Regions from separate parts of the Synechococcus sp. H55.7 genome, predicted to be linked through region 1. Evidence: predicted binding sites of a transcription regulator. Region 1 holds the regulator's gene; the other holds the start of a gene.
What was found. Region 1 encodes HrcA, which represses chaperone genes, less so after heat shock. Its sites were predicted from a motif close to TTAGCACTCNNNNNNNNNGAGTGCTAA; they were not measured.
Positions count from the first base shown of each region.

Region 2: the regulator HrcA is predicted to act here: its motif matches at 2,008-2,034, upstream of groES (co-chaperone GroES).

Region 1 covers NZ_JANSJD010000015.1:12,276-16,108, reverse strand. Annotated here, with positions in the region: gene tilS (tRNA lysidine(34) synthetase TilS) at 1-993, opposite strand, end outside; gene hrcA (heat-inducible transcriptional repressor HrcA) at 1,033-2,160, opposite strand; gene NW851_RS08715 (urease subunit gamma) at 2,504-2,806, shown strand; gene NW851_RS08710 (urease subunit beta) at 2,906-3,265, shown strand; gene NW851_RS08705 (hypothetical protein) at 3,394-3,645, shown strand; gene NW851_RS08700 (endonuclease MutS2) at 3,787-3,833, opposite strand, start outside.
Region 2 covers NZ_JANSJD010000002.1:32,111-35,943, forward strand. Annotated here, with positions in the region: gene groL (chaperonin GroEL) at 1-1,512, opposite strand, end outside; gene groES (co-chaperone GroES) at 1,611-1,922, opposite strand; gene NW851_RS01085 (PhzF family phenazine biosynthesis protein) at 2,171-2,983, shown strand; gene NW851_RS01090 (apocytochrome f) at 3,039-3,833, opposite strand, start outside.

The sequences.
Region 1 (3,833 bases):
AGTGGAATTAATGGAAACAAAACAAATGTGATCCTCTTTCACTTCTAGCCAGCTCCCACCTGGATAGTCGGGGCTGCGGCTGCCGCGGCCTGCTTTTAAGAGCTGGATCCCGGCTTCCACCTGATCAAAGGTGGGGTGGTGGGGCAGCACCAGGGACAAAAATCGGAACATCACCTGTCGCTGCAGGGCTAAGGGGGCGGCCCGCAAGGGATCCCGTCGCAGCCCTGGCAAAGTGGGCTCATACACCTGCGCCCAGAGCTGATCTGCCTGGGCTACCACCAGCTCGTGTTCTGCTTGTAGCAGCGTGACAGCTCGGTTCAGAGCCACTTCCAGTTGGGGGTTAAAGTGTTGCTTCAGGTAGGGCATCACCTCTAGGCGGAGGCGGTTGCGGCCATGGGCCAGATCTTGGTTGCTGCGATCCGGCCAGACCGGCAACTGGTGCTGCCGGCAAAATTGCTCGGTTTCCCAACGAAAAAGGCCCAGCAGGGGGCGCACCAACCGGGCAGAGGTGGGATCCCGCTCGTCCAGGCGGCGCTGCCAATCTAGGCTGCTCAGCCCGGCGGCTCCTGTCCCCCGCAGCAAATTCCACAACAACGTCTCTGCGCGATCGCTGGCCGTATGCCCCATCACCACGGCGCTGCACTCCCAAATGCGGGCCCATTTGTCCAACTGTTGGTAGCGCCAAGCCCTGGCCCCTGCCTCATCTCGGCGGATGGGATCCGCAGTTGCAACGGCATGGATTAGCCCCTGCTGCTGCAGCCATCGCTGCAAAAAGCGGGCACACTCCGTTTCGTCCGCCGACCAACGGTGATCACAATGCAGGACAAACAGCTTCCAGTCCCAGCGAGGCTGCAGATCCCGCAGGATCTGGAGCAGGCAAAAGGAATCTTGACCGCCGGAAAAAGCCACCAGCAAGCGCTCGCCGGGGTGAAGAAGCTGCCGCTGCCGGATGGCGTGTTGTACCCGCAGGTGAAAAGAAGAGAGCCTGGTCACAGCTTGCTATTGCTCGGGTGCAGCCCAGACCCTGCCCCCCTAAGCAAGAGACCGAGTCAGGTGAGAGGCCACCGCCTGCACAGCCGCAATGCTGCGCTCGTAGGCCATTCGGGTCGGCCCCAGCAAGGTGACAGTACCCAGAGGAGCCGAGCGGCGGTGGTAAGTGGCAGCGATAACCGTACAGTGGTGCAAAGACTCCAGCGGGTTCTCGCTGCCGATGTAGATGATCACCGGGATATTGCGGTCGGGCTGTCCTGAATCGTTCCCCCTTGAGCCCCCATCGGTCAAATGGAGCCCAATCATTCCCTGGAGTTGCTCCGCCCCTTCCTCGATCAACTGCATCACCGCCTGCACCTGCCGGGCTTGGGAAAACTCCGGTTGACGCATCAGCTCTGTCATGCCGGCACTGAACACCTGCCCGAGAGATGGCCGCAGATAGCGTTGTACCACCGAGCGCAGCAGTTGCTGCAGCCAATGGCTGTAGGCGCGAAACTCTTCATCCAGCTTCAGCCAGCTCAAATCCTGCAACTCGGCAAAAGTCTTGCCCCGCAGCTTCAGGGTGAGGAAGTTGCTGAGCAATCGCAATTCATCTTCCAGATCCTCTTGGCAGTCGCTGGGCCACTCGGGTGGGCTGACCAAGGCCGAATGGGTTTGATAAGAATCGGTAACCACCAACACCATCACCCGCCCTGGCGCCACCGACACCAACTGCACGTGGTGAATGGCCACCACCGGCCCCTGGGGTGGGGTGATCAGAGCAATGCAGCCGCTCAGATGGGCCAAAAGCTGGGCCACCCTCTGGAGAAGACTGTCCAGGTCGTCGCCCAGCTCGCGGCCAAGCTGATCCAGCAACTGCTGCAGAGCAGGATGGGGATCCGGCTGAGGAGCATCGCAGGGGATCCCATCCATGTTGGCAGAGGTCAACAGATCGTTCACATAGACCCGATAGCCAAAGTCGGAAGGAACCCGCCCGGCGGAGGTGTGGGGCTGAAACAGTAACCCAACCTGCTCAAGGGTGGCCAAGTCGTTACGAATGGTGGCCGTGCTCACCCCAAAGTTATAGGACTGAGCCAAGGTTTTGGAACCGACAGGTTCAGCCGTCGCAATGTAGCTGCGCACCGTCGCCCAGAGAATCTTGCGCTGTCTGGGAGTCAGTTCGAGTTTCATAGCTCATCAAAAGAACCTAGTCAATCCATATCAAAGGAAACTGCTAAACAAAGCCGGTAAATTGCTCCAAGATAAATCAACTCAGGGCCGAGATACAAATCTAAACAAACCTTGACGACTACTACACCTATTTATCTATTGTTACTCTTTCAGGAGAGGCTGCCCAGGAAGGAAGATGCAACATCGGGTACCGAGACCGTCAGTGCTGGAGAAGGGCGGGTGGTTCCTCATACAACTTGGGAGCCTCTTGTTGGCCCAGAGGTGGTATAAGTTAAATCAACTCTAGGCTAACGTGGCGCCCTGCCGTCTCTTCTGTATCGTTTTGTATCTTTGAGGTGACCTCATGTACCTGTCTCCCCAGGAGAAAGACAAGTTGTTGATCTACCTGGCGGCCCAGTTGGCTCGGGATCGGCGGCAGCGAGGCCTCAAACTCAACTACCCCGAGGCGGTGGCCTACCTGAGCGCAGCCGTTTTGGAGGGGGCACGGGAAGGGAAAACGGTTGCCCAGTTGATGAGCGAGGGGCTAACCTGGCTGAGCCGAGAGGACGTGATGCCTGGGATCCCGGAGATGATCCCGGAAATTCAAGTGGAGGCCACCTTCCCCGACGGAACCAAGCTGGTGACCCTGCACCACCCCATTCGCTAGCTGCTTTCTAAGGATCCCCCAACGACTCACAGACTTCAGGAGGTTGCCACCATGGCTCGCCAACCCAAAACCCCGCCTGCTGCGGACCCTGCACCGGTTCTGATCCCGGGGGAGCTGCTGCTGGCAGAGGATCCCATCCAAGCCAATGTCGGACGGGCCAGCGTGACCCTGGAGGTGACCAACCGAGGGGATCGGCCCATTCAGGTGGGATCCCATTTTCACTTTTTCGAGGTGAACCGGGCTCTGGTGTTCGATCGCGCCGCCAGCTTTGGCATGCGCCTCAACATTCCTTCCGGCCAAGCGGTGCGCTTTGAGCCGGGGCAAACCCATCGGGTGACGCTGGTGGCTTTGGGAGGCAAGGGGCTGGTGCACGGCTTCAATCGGCTCACAGAAGGTACGGTAAGCTCTGCTGCCCAAAAGCGGCTGGCTCTGGCGCGGTTGCAGGCGTGGCTGGGCTAGGCCTGGACATAACGCCCCCCGAAGTATGCAGCTTTGGGCATCTGGGCTGAGGCTTGGCCATATCCCCACCTCGCCTCAGATCCAGGAGAGTAGGGCTATCCAATTCTTCCGTTTCTAGGAGCCGGCCAATGTCGGAGCGCGAGACCGTCTGGTGGATGTGGGTGCAAGGCTTGGGGCTCAATCTTTCGGGGTTGGCGCTGCTGGCTGCAGCAGGCGCTGCCTTTGGCCCTCTCAGTTGGACAAGTATGACGGTGGCGGTGATGTTGAAGCTCATCGGGGATAGCCAACTGCTGCGGGGCTACTGGCTTTGGCAAAGCCGGCGGCAACAGGTGGGATCCCAGCCCGTCGGCTCGGCAGCAGCGCTCCAAAGTCAAGTTTGAACGGTTACCAAACAGCCTGGTCGTGGATCTTCAGCTCCCCTCTCCCCCTGAGGGAGAGGGGGCGGGGAGCGCTTGGGCCAGCGGCAAAGTGTCTTAACCTTGTTGGAAACGACCGTAAGTGAGTTTGAAACAGCCCAACCCTCACCGCAAGTGGGCCACGGTCGCGCCGGTGCCGCCGTCTTGGGGAT
Region 2 (3,833 bases), on a different contig from region 1:
CAGAGCAGAACGGGTCACTTTGGCCGGGTCAACGATACCCGCTTCAAACATGTCCACATAGGCGTCGTTCTGGGCATCGTAACCCACCGTGAAGGGTTTCTCTTTCACCCGCTCCAGCACGATCGAGCCGTTCTGGCCGGCGTTCTCGGCAATGCGGCGCAGCGGAGCGCCCAGCGCACGGGCAACCAGGTTGGCCCCCACCAGCTCATCGCCGGACAGGTTGGCCTGCGCCCACTCGGTGACCACCGGCATCAGGTGCGCCAGGGTAGTGCCGCCGCCCGGGACGATCCCTTCTTCCACCGCCGCTTTGGTGGCGTTGATGGCGTCCTCCAGGCGCAGCTTGCGATCCTTCATCTCGGTTTCGGTGGCCGCGCCCACTTTGATCACCGCCACACCGCCGGAGAGCTTGGCCAGGCGCTCCTGCAGTTTTTCTTTGTCGTAGGTGGAATCGGTTTCTTCAATTTGGCGACGGATTTGCTCGCAGCGGGCTTTGACGGCCGCTTCGTTGCCTTCCGCCACGATGGTAGTGTGGTCTTTGGTTACCGTGACGCGACGGGCCGAGCCGAAGGAGTCAAGACGGGCGTTCTCCAGCTTCAGGCCGCGTTCTTCGCTGATGACCTCACCGCCGGTGAGGATGGCGATGTCTTCCAGCATGGCCTTGCGGCGATCCCCAAAGCCAGGCGCTTTCACCGCTACCACGCTCAGCACGCCCCGCAGCTTGTTTACCACCAGGGTGGCCAGGGCTTCTTTCTCGATGTCTTCGGCGATGATCAGCAGCGGACGACCGGCGCGGGCCACTTGCTCCAGAACCGGCACCAGGTCTTGCACCAGGGTGATTTTCTTATCGGTAATCAGGATGTAGGGGTTTTCCAGAACCGCCTCCATCCGCTCCGTGTCGGTGACGAAGTAGGGAGAGATGTAGCCTTTGTCAAAGCGCATCCCCTCCGTCACTTCCAGCTCGGTGGTCATGGACTTGCCTTCTTCCAGGGAGATCACCCCTTCGCGGCCCACTTTGTCCATGGCCTCGGCAATCATGCGGCCCACTTCCTCATCGTTGCCGGCGGAAATGGACGCTACTTGGGCAATGGCTTTGGAGTCTTCCACTGGGCGGGCATGTTCGGCGATCTTGTCCACCAGGAACTTCACCGCCTTGTCAATGCCGCGCTTGAGGGCAATCGGGTTGGCGCCGGCGGCTACGTTTTTCAGCCCTTCTTTAACCATGGCATGGGCCAAGACGGTGGCGGTGGTGGTGCCGTCACCAGCCGTGTCGTTGGTCTTGGAAGCCGCCTGACGGATCAGGGAGACGCCGGTGTTTTCAATGTGGTCTTCCAGCTCGATTTCTTTGGCGATGGTTACCCCATCGTTGATGATTTGGGGCGCGCCAAATTTTTTCTCCAGTACAACGTTGCGCCCTTTGGGGCCAAGAGTAACGGCTACTGCTTCTGCCAATACATCCATGCCGTGCTCAAGGGCGCGACGAGCGTCTTCGCTGAAAATGATCGATTTGGCCATAGTTAACCTCTGACGTACAAACGCCGGTAAGGGTGAAACAAAGACTCAACGGCTCGACTGCTGAATTGCAGTTGAGTTGCTACCGAAGCACTGATGAATTACTGAACAATGGCGAGAATGTCCCGCTCGGCCAGCAGCACATATTCATCGCTGCCCAGCTTCACTTCTGTGCCGGCGTACTTGGAGTAGAGCACTTTATCGCCGGCCTTCAGTTCCATCGGGATCAACTTGCCCTCGTCATTGCGCTTGCCAGGCCCAACTGCGACCACTTCCCCCACTTGGGGTTTTTCTTTGGCGGTATCGGGCAAAAAGATGCCGCCTGCGGTTTTCTCGTCCTGCTGGGCAATCTTGACCAGCACGCGGTCGCCCAGCGGCTTCAGCGTAGAGACGTTCAGAGCTACTGCAGCCATGACAATTTTCCTCCGTGATCCGAAAGCACGAAGCTGAAGGGTTTAACCTATGAGTCGAGACCTTAAGCTTGTGCAAATCGAGGTTTTAGCACTCTCGACTTACGAGTGCTAGTTTATCAGCCAACTTTCTGGCCTGACAATAGCCCCTGTGGGCGGGATCCCGCTTTTGGGCAGGTACGGTTGGGTACGGATCTCTCTACTTCTGGGCCTGTTGTGGGATCATGGCCTGAGGGGGGTGGAGCAAGCAGGTGCGGATCCCGTTGTTTCAAGTGGATGCCTTTACGGCCGTGCCTTTTAGGGGCAACCCGGCGGCGGTGTGTTTGCTGCCCCAGGAGCTGCCGGCAGCTTTGATGCAAGCGATTGCGGCGGAGAACAATTTGTCGGAGACGGCTTTTTTGCTGCCCCAGGGATCCCTGGGCGCTGTTCCCCACTATGGGCTGCGCTGGTTTACTCCGACGACGGAAGTGGATCTCTGTGGCCATGCCACCTTGGCCGGTGCCTATGTGCTCTTGACCGGGGTGCACCCGGAAGCTCAGGAGGTGGCCTTTTCCACCCGCAGTGGCCGGTTGTCGGTGCGGCGGCAGGGGGAGCGGCTGGCGATGGATTTTCCCGCCCAGGCTCCCCAGCCCTGGCCGGAAGCGCAAGAGCAGGTGGCAGCGGCTTTGGGGATCCCACCTGTAGATCTGTGCCGCGGAGGCATGGGTATGGCGGTGCTGGCTTCGGCCCAGCAGGTGCAGCAGGTGCAGCCGGATTGGGCCCAGGTTCAGGCGCTCCCCGTTTCCGGCTTGATCGTCACCGCCTCTGGGGAGGATCTGAAGGATGGGCCGGATTTCGTCTGCCGCGTTTTCGCCCCCCAGTTGGGGATCGTGGAGGATCCGGTGACGGGATCTGCCCAGTGTCTTTTGATGCCCTATTGGTCGAGGCGCCTGGGCCGGGCTGAGCTCAAAGCCCGCCAGCTCTCGACGCGGGGAGGCGAGCTGTGGTGCCGCGATCTCGGCCCTCGTGTGGAGATTGCCGGCCAAGCGGTGTTGGTGATTGTGGGAGAGCTGCGGATCCCCTAGAAAAAAGCACCCCGGCTGGTTCCGGGGTGGTGGAAAAAGTATGGGAACGGTTGGGCTAGCCCAAAAGTTCTGCCGCCTGAATGAGTTCCACTTGCTTTTTCTTGAGCACCAGCAGGAGCTGGGTGATGGCCACCGCTGCCAGGAAGGCCACCAGCCATTTCACCCGATCCGGGCTTTGCAACACCAGATCCCGCTCTGCTTGGCCAAAGCCGCCCACGTTGGGGTTGTTGGTGACCGGATCCCCCTCTTGGACGCTGTCGCCCACGTTAACCACCAACTCCGGCCCCGGCGGCACTACCAAGTTTTGGATCCCGTTTTCGGTCTCGAAACTGAGCACCCGCGTGCCCGGCAACTCGTATTCGGGCGGCACCAGGGCGGCCAGCTCAGCTGGCAGGTCGCTGAGATCCGACTCGACGGTGGCAATGCTGGCCAGGCGACCGGTGGCGGGAGCGCGGAAGACGTTGTTGTTGCTGAGGCTGCCGTCGGGGTTGATCTGGCCACGACCGCGGTTGGCGCCGACATAGACCCGATATTTCATGAAGGCCACCGAGGGATCCTCTTTCGGGTCAGGCGCTACCACCGGGAAGACGATTTCCTGGTGTTGCTCGCCGGGCAAAGGGCCCACCAGAAGGATGTTGGGCTTCTCGTCGCTGTAGGGGGTGATGTAGGTCTCGGCGGTTTCCTGCCGCTGTTCCTCGGTCATCTCCTCTTCGGTAGCCAAACGGAAGCCCTCCGGCAACACCACCACAGCACCCACATTCAGCCCGCCTTTGCTGCCATCCCCCAGCACCTGCTGTTTGCTCAGGTCATAAGGGATCCCGACCTTGATGGTGAACACCTGGCCAGGGGT